DNA from 2 places in the Streptomyces sp. NBC_01707 genome. Region 2 is predicted to be linked to the other one. Evidence: predicted binding sites of a transcription regulator. Region 2 holds the regulator's gene; the other holds the start of a gene.
What was found. The regulator HrcA, encoded in region 2, represses chaperone genes, less so after heat shock. The targets are predictions, from matches to a motif close to TTNGCACTCNGNNNNNCNGAGTGCNAA.
Positions count from the first base shown of each region.

Region 1 (7,121 bases), 1.9 Mb from region 2:
ACGAACCAGAGCACCGAGTTCGCGATGCCGTTGTACGCGTCGGCGTGCACATCGGCGTCGATGCCGAGCATCCGTACGCCCGGCTCGGCGATCCCGCGCCGGACCGCCACCCTGTCCCCGTCGCCGAGCGCCGCGCAGACCCACAGCTTGTCCTCGACGGCGCTCAGCCCGGAGACGAGTCCGCCGCCGCCCCGTCTGGCGCTGATCGAGCCGTCCTCGCTCAGTGCGTACGAGACCGGGCCGCGGTTGGACGCGACGAGTACCTGGGCAGCAGACGTGATCACGTGCTCGGAGACCATGTTGCGGAATCTAGCCCGATCGCGAACCGCCCAAACGTGCGAAGTCAGGCCACCTCAGGCGGCGCGGCGCGAAACGTACTCCCTGATCTCCTGCATCGGCGGCCGCTCCTCCGTGTCCACGGCGTGCGTACGCGGTACGAAGCCGGTCTCGCCCCGCTCGAACTGGGTGAGGGCCGGCCGTACCAAGTGGCCGCGGGAAAGGCGCAGTTGTGCCGTCCGGTAGATCGCCGCCGCCATCCGGCCCAGTGCCTGCCCGTCCTGATGGCGGTGTTTCCTGACCCCCACATCCACCTGTGCCAGCGCGTCCAGACCCACGGTGTGCAGCGCATCCACGAGCAGGCCCAGTTCCACTCCGTAACCGACCGGGAACGGCAGCCGCTCCAGCAACGAGCGCCGCACCGCGTACTCGCCGCCCAGCGGCTGGACGAGGCCGGCCAGCTGGGGCCAGTGCAGATTGAGCAGCGGGCGGGCCACCAGTTCCGTGACGCGACCGCCCTGGCCTGCTGTGTCCCCGAGCGGGCGGTCGTACATCGCCTTCACGAACTGCACCTCGGGATCGGTGAGCAGCGGGCCGATGATGCCGGAGACGAAGTCCGCGGAGAAGTCCTTCAGGTCGGCGTCTATGAAGCAGACGATGTCACCGTCGGTGACCAGGAGTGATCGCCAGAGGACCTCGCCCTTGCCCGGCAGGGCGGGCATCCGCGGGAGTATGTCGTCACGGTGCACCACCCGGGCGCCCGCCTTCCGGGCGACCTCGGAGGTGGCGTCCGTAGAACCGGAGTCGATCACCAGCAGCTCGTCGACCAGCTGGACCTTCTCCATCAACTCGACCCGGATCGTCTCGACGATCGTGCCGACCGTCGCCTCCTCGTTGAGGGCGGGCAGCACGACACTCACACTTCCGCGCCGCGGGTCCCTGGCCCTGGCGGCGACGAGCCGGTCCAGCGGGCGGTCGGCGGCCGACCAGGAACGCCTGGTCAGCCAGCGTTCGACCTCTTCCAGCACGGTCGATACTCCCTGTATGTGATCCATCTCGCGGTTCGGACGGCTATCTCAACCGTCCGATGCTTCGGTTACAGTCTTGAACAACGCGGACGACCCTCGCATGCCGGGGTCCTCCGCCGACAAATGCCTGGATCGATGATCCAGTGCCACAGCGCTCATCCAGAGGGACTGAGGGAACGGCCCGTTGAAGTCCCGGCAACCCTCCTGCCGACCGCGAGGTCAGGTGGGGAAGGTGCCAATTCCGTCTCGTGGCGAAATGCGTCGCGAGGAAGATGAGGAGAAAGGGCCTCGCCATCATGGCTACGCAGACCGTTGCAGTGAGCACCAATTCTTCCGCCGACGCTGTCGACCTCGGTCCCGCCGCGGCACTTTCCTGCCGCGAGTGCGGAGAGCGTTTCGAGCTCGGTCCCATTTTCGCCTGCGCGACCTGTTTCGGGCCGCTCGAAGTGGCGTACGACCTGCCGAGCGGCTCCCCGGACGAGCTGAAGAAGCGCATCGAGGCCGGACCGAACAACATCTGGCGTTACGCGCCGCTGCTGCCGGTCCCCGCCGATGTCGCGGACAAGCCGAACATCAACCCCGGCTTCACCAAGCTGGTCAAGGCCGACAACCTCGCCCGTGAACTGGGCGTCACCGGCGGCCTGTACGTCAAGGACGACTCCGGCAACCCGACGCACTCCTTCAAGGACCGCGTCGTCGCGATCGCCGTCGAGGCCGCCCGCGCCTTCGGCTTCACCACTCTCTCCTGCTCCTCCACCGGCAACCTCGCCGGCGCCGTGGGCGCGGCCGCCGCCCGGGCCGGCCTGCGGTCCTGCGTGTTCATCCCGCACGACCTGGAGCAGGGCAAGGTCGTCATGGCCGCGGTGTACGGCGGTGAACTGGTCGGCATCGAGGGCAACTACGACGACGTCAACCGCTTCTGCTCGGAGCTCATCGGCGACCCGCTCGGCGAGGGCTGGGGCTTCGTCAACGTCAACCTGCGCCCCTACTACGGCGAGGGTTCCAAGACGCTCGCGTACGAGATCTGCGAGCAGCTCGGCTGGCGGCTGCCCGACCAGCTCGTCATCCCGATCGCGTCCGGCTCGCAGCTCACGAAGATTGACAAGGGTCTGCAGGAGCTGATCAAGCTCGGTCTCGTCGAGGACAAGCCGTACAAGATCTTCGGCGCGCAGGCCGAGGGCTGCTCCCCGGTCTCCACCGCCTTCAAGGCCGGTCACGACGTCGTACGCCCCCAGAAGCCGAACACGATCGCCAAGTCGCTGGCGATCGGCAACCCGGCCGACGGCCCCTACGTCCTGGACATCGCCCGCCGGACCGGGGGCGCAGTCGAGGATGTCGACGACGAGCAGGTCGTCGACGCGATCAAACTGCTGGCACGCACCGAGGGCATCTTCGCGGAGACGGCCGGCGGGGTGACGGTCGGCGTGACGAAGAAGCTGATCGAGGCCGGTCTGCTGGACCCGACGCTCACCACCGTCGTCCTCAACACCGGTGACGGTCTGAAGACGCTGGACGCGGTCGCCCCGACCACCGGTCCGACGGCGACCATCCGGCCCAGCCTCGACGCGTTCCGCGCCGCCGGCCTGGCCCGCAGCTGACCCGACCACCCCGGGACGTCCATCCGTGACGTCCACCCGAGACGCAAGGAAGGCACCCACATGAGCGTCAAGGTCCGTATCCCCACCATCCTGCGCACCTACACGGGCGGTCAGGCCGAGGTCCCGGCCGAGGGCGCGACCCTCTCCCAGGTGATCGAGTCGCTCGAGCGGAACCACCCGGGCATCGCCGCGCGCGTCCTGGACGACCAGGGCAAGCTGCGCCGGTTCGTGAACGTGTACGTCAACGACGACGACGTGCGCTTCGAGGGCGGCCTGGAGGCGGCCACCCCGGACGGCGCCGGCATCTCGATCATCCCGGCCGTCGCGGGCGGCTGCTGACCCTCCGTCGCCCCGGCACGGACTCTCCGTAGGCCCCGCGGCCGACTTCACAGCGTCACCGGAATTGCCCCCTCTGCGAGGTAAGCGGAGGGGGCAATTCTGCATGGTTAAGCGCGGTACAGTTGGGAAGTCCCCTCCGCTGCCCGTGCCGACCGCATATGAGAATGCGCCCGCCCGCGACAAGATGCAGCCAACGTGCTCGAACTCCTTGCGTCATAAGTGGCCTTTGCCCGGCCCGAGTTGCCCTGGAATCGCATAAATTCCGCATATTCGGGTGTTCGGTGCTGCCCAGAATTCTCGTCCGATTGACCTGTTGCAGAGGGCAGTTGGGCAGATACATTCGGCCGCGGTCGACGCGTTCCGGCGCACGCACCCTCTCCTGTCGGGGGGTGAGTTCTGACCCGGGCCCGCGAAGTGCGGTCCTGTGCAAGGGCCAGTAATAGGGGAGTTAGGCATGGCTCAGGGCACCGTCAAGTGGTTCAACGCGGAGAAGGGGTACGGCTTCATCGCGGTCGACGGTGGTGCGGATGTTTTCGTCCACTACAGCGCGATCCAGATGGACGGGTACCGCACCCTCGAAGAGGGTCAGCGAGTTGAATTCGAGATCTCGCAGGGCCAGAAGGGGCCGCAGGCGGACATGGTCAAGCTCGCCGTCGGCTGAGCTCGGCGCGGTCGGCCAACGACACCACTCACGCATGAAGGGTCCGTACCCCCAGGGGGACGGACCCTTCACGCGTCATGGCGGCCGTCGCCCCACGTGGCATCCCCACGGCATCCCGGTGCCGTCGTCCGGTCCACGCCTTGTCCACAACCGTCGGGGGCGCTTGCACTCGTGGGGGTCGAGTGCTAATCATTGGCGTTAGCACTCTCCAGGTGAGAGTGACAGAACTTGGACCGGGCCGGTGAGGCCCGCAGGCGCGGTGGGGCAAGGAACCACCGGGCAGGCAGGCCGTCCGTCGCGGGCGCCACTCGGTCCGGAGAAATCCACCCCTGTCCGGGAGGACCACTTCACATGGCCAAGATCATCGCGTTCGACGAGGAGGCACGGCGCGGTCTCGAGCGCGGGATGAACCAGCTCGCCGACGCCGTCAAGGTCACCCTTGGCCCCAAGGGCCGCAACGTCGTCCTCGAGAAGAAGTGGGGCGCGCCCACGATCACCAACGATGGTGTTTCCATCGCCAAGGAGATCGAGCTCGAGGACCCGTACGAGAAGATCGGCGCCGAGCTGGTCAAGGAAGTCGCCAAGAAGACGGACGACGTCGCCGGCGACGGTACGACCACCGCCACCGTTCTCGCCCAGGCGCTCGTCCGCGAGGGCCTGCGCAACGTAGCCGCGGGTGCGAACCCGATGGCCCTCAAGCGGGGCATCGAGAAGGCCGTCGAGGCCGTCTCCGCCGCTCTGCTGGAGCAGGCCAAGGACGTGGAGACCAAGGAGCAGATCGCTTCGACGGCCTCCATCTCCGCCGCCGACACCCAGATCGGCGAGCTCATCGCCGAGGCGATGGACAAGGTCGGCAAGGAAGGCGTCATCACCGTCGAGGAGTCCCAGACCTTCGGTCTGGAGCTGGAGCTCACCGAGGGTATGCGCTTCGACAAGGGCTACATCTCGGCGTACTTCGCCACCGACATGGAGCGCATGGAGTCGTCCCTGGACGACCCGTACATCCTGATCGTCAACTCCAAGGTCAGCAACGTGAAGGACCTCCTTCCGCTGCTGGAGAAGGTCATGCAGTCCGGTAAGGCGCTGCTGATCATCGCCGAGGACGTCGAGGGCGAGGCCCTGTCGACCCTGGTCGTCAACAAGATCCGTGGCACCTTCAAGTCCGTTGCCGTCAAGGCCCCGGGCTTCGGTGACCGCCGCAAGGCCATGCTCGGCGACATCGCCATCCTCACCGGTGGCACGGTCATCTCCGAGGAGGTCGGTCTCAAGCTCGAGAACGCCGGCCTGGACCTGCTGGGCCGCGCCCGCAAGGTCGTCATCACCAAGGACGAGACCACGATCGTCGACGGTGCCGGTGACAGCGACCAGGTTCAGGGTCGCGTCAACCAGATCCGTGCCGAGATCGAGAACTCCGACTCGGACTACGACCGCGAGAAGCTCCAGGAGCGCCTGGCGAAGCTGGCCGGCGGCGTGGCCGTCATCAAGGCCGGTGCCGCCACCGAGGTCGAGCTCAAGGAGCGCAAGCACCGCATCGAGGACGCCGTTCGCAACGCGAAGGCGGCCGTCGAGGAGGGCATCGTCGCCGGTGGTGGCGTGGCGCTGCTGCAGGCCTCCGCCGTCTTCGAGAAGCTGGAGCTCTCGGGTGACGAGGCGACCGGCGCCAACGCCGTCAAGCTGGCGCTGGAGGCCCCGCTCAAGCAGATCGCCGTCAACGGTGGTCTCGAGGGTGGCGTCGTCGTCGAGAAGGTGCGCAACCTGCCGATCGGTCACGGTCTGAACGCCGCGACCGGCGAGTACGTCGACATGATCGCCGAGGGCATTCTCGACCCGGCGAAGGTCACGCGCTCCGCTCTGCAGAACGCCGCGTCGATCGCCGCGCTGTTCCTGACCACCGAGGCCGTCATCGCCGACAAGCCGGAGAAGGCCTCTGCGGCCGCTCCGGGCGGCATGCCGGGCGGTGACATGGACTTCTGATCCTGACGGATCAGTAGCTCGGTCGCACATCGGCCCCCGGGACCTGTACTGGTCCCGGGGGCCGATGTCATGTCCGCGGTGGTGACGGCAGGTCAGCGGTCAGGAGAGCTTCCCGTCGTAGTCCGGGAGCTTGAACGTCCGCTCGGCGTGGCCGCCGACCAGGTCGCTCTCGTTGTTGCCGATGTTGGCGATGATCGTGTAGCCCCGGGCCTCGATCTCGGCGCGCTTGGCGGTCTTGTACGTGCTGACTTCGTCGAAGAGGTCCGGCAGGTCGCGGACGTAGAGGCCGGTCACCGGGTAGCCGACCGCGGTGAGGTTGTGCTGCGTCAGTGAGGCGATGATGCCCGGACGGGCGGTGACGAAGAAGATGGCGACGCCCTGGGAATCGGCGTACCGGACCAGATCGCGGACCTGGGCGATCGCGGGGGTCGGAAACGTCCAGAAGTAGTGGAAGTCCGTCTCCAGCGACGAGTTGTCGATGTCGAGGACGATCGCCGGTTTCTGGCCCGCGGGGGTCTGCGCGATGCGCTGCTGGATGTAGGGGCGGGCCACGTCGATGACCGCGGCGACATCGCGCTGCCAGGTGCCGTAGTCGATGCCCAGGATGGCGGCATTGCCGCCGGGGGCCCATGACGTGGTGGCGGTGGGCTCGGACACGGGGGCGGCCTGGGCGGCGCCGGCGGGTGCGACGAGGGCGAGAACGGCGGCTGCGACGGACACGGCACCGGCCGTACGGACGGACCGGGTACGGCTTCGAGTTCGGCTCATGAGGGTGTCTCCTGGGTCGACTTTGGCATGCACGCGCTCAACACTCGGTCGGGCCGGGCCGCATGTCTACTGGTCGGTAGGAAACTTCTCGTGGACGCACGATGAATCGGGGTGCGCGGGCTTCGGGCCGACCGCGCACAGCGCCGCGGGGCTTTCCGGGCACGCTCGTGGTCCCGAACGGCCCGGGAGGATCGGGCAGGTCGCCGATCACCGCATGGTTCGTCCGTGAGTCGAAGTCATGCCCGTGTCCTTCGGGTTCGGGGGACCATCGCGGCGCGCACCTCGGCCATCCGGTCGCGGACCCCGCCGACCGGGATCCCGCGACTGCTCGCCGGTACGGGGACCTGTTCGCCCCGGCACGGTCCGCATGTACCGCCGGGCAGTGCCTCCCCCCGGGCCGGTGCGCCGCATTTCGTGCACTCCAGGACTCGCAGCACGGCGGGCGGGGTGGGCGGAGCGGCCCGTTCGGGTGGCATT
Region 1 covers NZ_CP109190.1:4,768,419-4,775,539, reverse strand. Annotated here, with positions in the region: gene OG963_RS21475 (trehalose-6-phosphate synthase) at 1-299, opposite strand, end outside; gene OG963_RS21470 (glucosyl-3-phosphoglycerate synthase) at 354-1,304, opposite strand; SAM riboswitch class I at 1,457-1,583, shown strand; gene thrC (threonine synthase) at 1,601-2,902, shown strand; gene OG963_RS21460 (MoaD/ThiS family protein) at 2,963-3,241, shown strand; gene OG963_RS21455 (cold-shock protein) at 3,696-3,902, shown strand; gene groL (chaperonin GroEL) at 4,254-5,876, shown strand; gene OG963_RS21445 (HAD family acid phosphatase) at 5,976-6,644, opposite strand; partial or broken gene OG963_RS21440 (hypothetical protein) at 6,881-7,121, opposite strand, start outside.
Region 1: groL (chaperonin GroEL) is a predicted target of HrcA. The motif match lies at 4,065-4,091, and genes of this name have one in related genera.

Region 2 (7,121 bases):
TGACCGGTGGGCCGCTCCTCGCCGCGCAGCTTCGCGAGCTCGCGCAGCAGTCGCTCCTGCTCCGGGTCCAGCTTCGACGGGGTCATCACCTCGACGTGCACGATCAGATCGCCGCGCCCGCCACCACGCAGGTGGGTGATGCCACGGCCGTGCAGCGGGACCGACTGACCGGACTGGGTGCCCGGCCGGATGTCGACCTCCTCCAGTCCGTCGAGCGTCTCCAACGGCACCTTGGTGCCGAGCGCGCCCGCCGTCATGGGGATCGTGACGGTGCAGTGCAGATCGTCGCCGCGGCGCTGGAACACCGCGTGCGGCAGCTCGTGGATCTCGACGTACAGGTCGCCGGCCGGTCCGCCGCCGGGGCCGACCTCGCCCTCGCCCGCGAGCTGGATGCGGGTGCCGTTGTCGACACCGGCGGGGATCTTCACGGTGAGCGTGCGCCGCGAACGGATGCGGCCGTCACCGGCGCACTCCGGGCACGGGGTCGGCACGACCGTACCGAAGCCCTGGCACTGCGGGCAGGGCCGCGAGGTCATGACCTGGCCGAGGAACGACCGGGTGACCTGGGAGACCTCACCGCGACCGCGGCACATGTCACAGGTCTGGGCGGAGGTGCCGGGTGCGGCGCCCTCGCCGCTGCAGGTCGTACAGACGACGGCCGTGTCGACCTGGATGTCCTTGGTGGTGCCGAACGCGGCCTCGCCGAGATCGATCTCCAGCCGGATCATCGCGTCCTGGCCGCGCCGGGTGCGCGAACGGGGTCCGCGCTGCGACGCCGTACCGAAGAACGCGTCCATGATGTCGGAGAAGTTGCCGAAGCCACCCTGTCCGAATCCGCCCGCGCCACCGCCGCCGGAAGCGGACAGCGGGTCGCCGCCGAGGTCGTAGACCTGCTTCTTCTGCGGGTCCGACAACACCTCGTAGGCGGCGTTGATCTCCTTGAACCGCTCCTGGGTCTTCGGATCGGGGTTGACATCCGGATGCAGCTCGCGTGCGAGCCGCCGGAAGGCCTTCTTGATCTCGTCCTGAGATGCGTCGCGGCGCACGCCGAGTACGGCGTAGTAGTCCGTGGCCACTTACGACTCCGCCAGGATCTGTCCGACGTAACGTGCCACTGCGCGTACCGCTCCCATCGTTCCGGGGTAGTCCATGCGGGTCGGTCCGACCACGCCGAGTTTGGCGACTGCCTCGTCGCCCGAACCGTAGCCGACCGCGACGACGGACGTGGAGTTGAGCCCCTCGTGGGCGTTCTCGTGCCCGATACGTACGGTCATGCCCGAGTCCTTGGCCTCGCCGAGCAGCTTCAGCAGCACGACCTGCTCCTCCAACGCCTCCAGCACGGGCCGGATCATCAGGGGGAAGTCGTGCCCGAAGCGGGTGAGGTTGGAGGTGCCGCCGATCATCAGCCGCTCCTCCGTCTCCTCGACGAGGGTTTCGAGCAGGATCGAGAGCACGGTGGACACGGTTCCCCGGTCCTCGCTCTCGAAGGATTCCGGCAGATCCTGCACCAGCTGCGGGACGTCCGCGAAACGGCGTCCGACGACCCGGCTGTTGAGCCGGGCCCGCAGATCGGCGAGAGAAGTCTCACCGAACGGCGCGGGGCAGTCGATCATGCGCTGCTCGACCCGGCCGGTGTCCGTGATCAGCACGAGCATCAGCCGGGCGGGCGCCAGCGACAGCAGCTCCACATGCCGCACCGTCGACCGGGTCAGCGAGGGGTACTGCACGACGGCGACCTGCCGGGTCAGCTGCGCGAGCAGCCGTACGGTGCGGCCCACGACGTCGTCGAGGTCGACCGCGCCGTCGAGGAAGTTCTGAATGGCCCTGCGCTCCGGCGACGACAGGGGCTTGACCCCCGCGAGCTTGTCGACGAAGAGCCGGTAGCCCTTGTCCGTCGGGATGCGCCCCGCGCTGGTGTGGGGCTGGGCGATGAAGCCCTCGTCCTCCAGCACTGCCATGTCGTTGCGGACCGTGGCCGGGGAGACCCCCAGCTTGTGCCGCTCGGTGAGCGCCTTGGAACCGACGGGCTCCTCGGTGCCGACATAGTCCTGGACGATGGCGCGCAGCACTTCGAGTCTGCGTTCGCTGAGCATGGCGCACACCTCCAGCTGTGTCACTCGGTGGATCCCGGTCGTTTCCGTCGTTCCTCGAAGAGCCCTGGCACTCGATGCGTACGAGTGCCAGTAATCCCCCGCCAGTGTACGGCGGCCGGGTAGGGCCCTAGCAAGGGCGACCGGCCACGCTACCCCGAGACTGCGCAGGTCGTTGCCGATAGCGTCGCCGCATGGACGCCTCTTGGGAAGAGTTCGGCTGGGAGCGACTCGGCAACGGTGTGGGCCGACGGCGGCTTCCCGGGTGGGACGCGACGGTCGCACTGGTGGTCGGAGCGGACGGGGCGCTGCTCTTCGACACCGGATCGACGCTGCGCGAGGGCGCGGAGGTACGGGCCCAGGTGGAGGCGCTGATCGGCCGGAGGGTGACGCATATCGCACTCAGCCACCCCCACTTCGACCATGTGCTCGGTACCGCGGCCTTCTCCGGGGCCGAGGTGTACGGGGCGGTCGGAGTGACGGATCTCCTGGCCCGCGGAGCGGACGAGCTGCGCACGGACGCCGTGCGCCACGGGGTGCCCGAGGCGGACGCGGCGCAGGCGGCCGATGTGCTGGTGGCACCGCACCACCAGGTGCACGACGAGTGGACCCTCGACCTGGGCGGCGGCCGCCAGGTGCTGCTGGCGAACGTGGGCCCCGGCCACAGCGGCCACGATCTCGCGGTCCTGGTGCCCGGTTCCCCCGCCGTCGTGCTCTGCGGCGACCTGGTCGAGGAGTCCGGCGAACCGCAGGCGGGCCCGGACGCGATCCCGTCGCGCTGGCCGGCCGCACTGGACCGGCTGCTGGCGCTGGGCGGCGAGGACGCGGTGTACGTGCCGGGGCACGGTGCGCTCGTGGACGCCTCGTTCGTACGCGCGCAACGCGACCAACTGTCCACTGCGTTCGGCGTGTCGTGAGCCGTTCCCGTCCTATCGTCGTCCGATGCGCAGCTACCACCCGGATCTGACCCCACCGTGGAAGAAGTCCGCCCCCGTTCCCGAGGTCCCCGCCGAGCCCGATCTGGTCGTGGAGGAGGTCTCCAGCGGCTTCTGCGGTGCCGTGATCCGCTGCGAGAGGACGGCTCAGGGCCCGACGGTGACCCTGGAGGACCGTTTCGGCAAGCAACGGGTGTTCCCGATGGAACCTCGCGGCTTCCTGCTGGAGGGCCGGGTCGTCACCCTCGTACGCCCGTCGGCGCCCGGTCCCGTACGCCCCGCCCGCACGGCCTCCGGCTCGCTCGCCGTCCCCGGGGCGCGGGCGCGGGTGGCACGGGCCGGCCGGATCTATGTCGAGGGCCGGCACGACGCGGAGCTGGTCGAACGGGTCTGGGGCGACGACCTGCGCATCGAGGGCGTGGTCGTCGAGTACCTGGAGGGCATCGACGACCTCCCGGCCGTCGTCCGCGACTTCGCCCCCGGCCCGGACGCGCGACTGGGCGTCCTGGTCGACCACTTGGTCCCCGGTTCCAAGGAGTCGAGGATCGCGGGCGAGGTCACGGACGCGAACGTGCTGGTGGTGGGCCACCCCTACATCGACGTCTGGGAGGCGGTGAAGCCGTCGTCGGTCGGCATCGCGAGCTGGCCGGTGGTCCCGCGCGGCCAGGACTGGAAGACGGGCGTGTGCCGGTCGCTGGGCTGGCCGGAGAACACAGGGGCGGCGTGGCAGCACATCCTGTCCACGGTCCGCTCGTACCGCGACCTGGAGCCGGCGCTGCTGGGCCGGGTGGAGGAGCTGATCGACTTCGTCACGGCGCCCACGGGGTAGGCAGGGCCGCCGCGCCCGCCGTGACCGGGCTCGGACGCCTTCGGTCCGTCCGGGGTGCGCGGGCCGGGATGCGAGGGCGGAGCCCCCGGTTTCGGGCACGACCCGGTGGGGGTGCGGGCGCGCCCGCACCCCCACCGGTCCCCATCAGTCCACCAGGTCCCTGACGACCGCGTCCGCAAGGAGCCGGCCCCGCAGGGTCAGCACGGCCCGACCCTCCGCATAGGACGCCTCCTCCAGCAACCCGTCCGCCACCGCTCGTCCCGCCGCGGCCAGTCCGGCCGGTGCCAGCAGCGACAGCGGACAGCCGTCGACCAGCCGCAGCTCCAGCAGGATCCGTTCGACGCGACGGTCCTCCTCGGAGAGCACCTCGCGTCCCGCTCCCGGCGACCGCCCTTCCGCCAGTGCCTGCGCGTACGCACCGGGATGCTTGACGTTCCACCACCGCACCCCGCCCACATGGCTGTGCGCGCCCGGCCCGGCCCCCCACCAGTCGGCGCCCCGCCAGTACAGCTCGTTGTGCAGGCACCGCCCCTCCGGCGTCCGGGCCCAGTTCGACACCTCGTACCAGGAGAAGCCCGCCGCGGCCATCGCCTCGTCGGCGATCAGATAGCGGTCGGCGTGGACGTCGTCGTCCGTCATCGGAACCTCGCCGCGCCGGATCCGGCGCGCCAGCTGCGTCCCCTCCTCGACGATCAGCGCGTAGGCGGACACGTGGTCCGGCCCCGCCCCGATGGCCGCGTCCAGCGAGGCCCGCCAGTCGTCGTCGGACTCGCCGGGGGTGCCGTAGATCAGGTCGAGGTTGACGTGCTCGAAGCCCGCGGCTCTCGCCTCGGCGACGCATGCCTCGGGTCGCCCCGGCGTGTGCGTACGGTCGAGGATCTTCAGCACGTGCTGACGCGCACTCTGCATCCCGAACGAGATCCGGTTGAAGCCGCCTTCCCGCAGCTCCGACAGATAGGCCGGATCGACGGACTCCGGATTGGCCTCGGTCGTGATCTCCGCGTCGTCGGCGAGCCCGAACTCGTCCCGGATCGCCGCCAGCATCCGTACGAGATCCCCGGCAGCCAGCAGCGTGGGCGTGCCGCCGCCGACGAACACCGTACGGACCGGCCGCGGGTCGTCGCCGAGTACCTTGCGGGCCTGCCGGACCTCGCCGATCAGGTGGGCGGCGTAGTTGTCCCGGGAGGCCAATGCACCGCCGGAGCCGCGCAGCTCGGTCGCGGTGTACGTGTTGAAGTCGCAGTAGCCGCAGCGGGTCGCGCAGTACGGCACATGCAGGTAGAAGCCGAGCGGGCGGTCGGCGGCGCCTTCCAGGGCATGGCGGGGCAGGGCCCCGTCGTCGGGCACGGGTTCACCATCGGGCAGTACGGAAGGCATACCGTCCATTGTCACTCGCCGCCGGCCGTTCCCGGCCCACGCTCATTGGGCCTGCAGCACGACCAGCGCCAGATCGTCGTCCGGGGGCCGCTCGGCGAACTCGTGGACGGCCCGTTTGATGCGGTCCGCGATCCCTTCCGCGGTCAGCCCGGCGCAGCCGGCCAGCGCCTGGGCCAGACCGTCCCCGTCGTCGAACATCAGCGGCCCGGAGCGCCGCTCCGTCACCCCGTCCGTGACGCACAGCAGGCTGTCGCCCGGCGCCAGGTCGAAGCTCTGGCTCTCGTACGCGACGTCCTCGATGACCCCGAGCAGCACCTGCGGCTCGGCGGCGGGCCGCACGGTGCCGTCCGGGCGCAGCAGCAGCGGCAGCGGGTGGCCTGCGCTGGCCAGCGTGCAACGCACCCCGCCGCCGGGCAGGGGCACCATCTCCCCGTACAGCAGCGAGAGGAACCGGGGCTGCCCGCCGTCCGGCAGCTGCTGGCCGTCCTCCCGCAGATGCTGGCCGCCCTCCGTCAGGTGCTGCCCGCCTGCGGCGGCGACCATGAGGGCGGCGGCCTCGGCGGTCTCCATCGCGTCGTCGAGGAGCAGCCGGTTGAGCCGGTCCAGCACCTCGCCGACGCGGAAGCCCTCCCGGGCCAGCAACCGCAGCCAGGGCCGGGCGAGGCCGGTGACGACGGCGGCCTCGGGACCGCTGCCCTGCACATCGCCGAGGATGAAGCACCAGCGATCGCCGGGACACGCGAAGATGTCGTAGAAGTCACCACCGACGACGCCGTCGTCACTGGGCTCGTACACCAGTGAGCTGGTCACTCCGGGGATGTCGGCGACCTTGCTGGGCAGCAGTCCGCGCTGCAGGATGCGGCTGATGGTGGCCTGTCGGGTGTAGGCGCGGGCGGCGCCGACGGCGAGGCCGACACGGCGTACGAAGTCCTCGATCAGCGCGGTCACCCCGTCGGGGACGCGGGCGATGCCCTCCCGTCCCAGGAGTACGGCTCCGAGCGTGCGGCCGCCGGCGGTTATCCGATAGGCGAGCGCGGCCCCCGCACGGCCGTTGGAGCGCCTGTCGGCGCCCGGTCCTGCCCCGTCCTCGTCGGCCCCGGGCCACGGCATGGAGACGGGCCCGGTGCCCACCCGCTCCGGCAGCCGGATCGGGTCCCGCTCCAGCACGGTGCGCAGCTGCCCGGTCTCCGCCTCGTCACGGTGCCAGACGCTCGCGAGCCGGGGGACGGCCGCGGGCCCACCGTTCTCCGGCTCCAGCCAGATCGCGCACCAGTCGGCGAGTCTGGGCACGAGTAACTGCCCGGCGAGCGCCGCCACGATGTCCTCGTCGAGCTGGCCGGCGAGCAGGTCGGACGCCTCGGCGAGGAACGAGAGCGCACCGCGGCCCGCCCAGTCCGCGTCGTCGCGCAGAGCGCGCCGGGCGGTGGGGGCGAGCAGTTCGGCGGTGCGCAGACCGCTCCGGAGCTCCGGCTCCGCGGCCGCCTCGGGCAACGCGGTCCAGTCGTCGACGGGCAGCCGGGCCCAGACGGTCTTGAGGCCGGTGCGGTACGTGATGCCCCAGCGCTCGGCGAGCGCGGCGACGACCTGCAGCCCGCGCCCGACCTCGGCCGGGTCGTCCGGGTCCGCCGCGGGCACCGGGTCAGGGCGTTCGCTGCGTACGGACCGGGCGGGGTGGTGGTCGGCGACCTCCAGCACCAGGGCTGCGGCCTCGTCCTCGGCCGCCTCCTCCAGCCGGAAGAGCAGCTCGACGGTGGTGCCGGCGTGCACGACGGCGTTGGTGACCAGCTCATCGGCGACGGTCACCGCGTCGTCGGCCAGCCGGTCGCTGAAGCCCACCGCCGCGGGCAGCCCGAGCCCGGTCCACTCGGCGAGGGCGGCCCGGACGAACCG
Region 2 covers NZ_CP109190.1:6,684,028-6,691,148, reverse strand. Annotated here, with positions in the region: gene dnaJ (molecular chaperone DnaJ) at 1-1,076, opposite strand, end outside; gene hrcA (heat-inducible transcriptional repressor HrcA) at 1,077-2,093, opposite strand; gene OG963_RS29940 (MBL fold metallo-hydrolase) at 2,285-3,007, shown strand; gene OG963_RS29935 (DUF3097 domain-containing protein) at 3,033-3,854, shown strand; gene hemW (radical SAM family heme chaperone HemW) at 3,999-5,240, opposite strand; gene OG963_RS29925 (ATP-binding SpoIIE family protein phosphatase) at 5,274-7,121, opposite strand, start outside.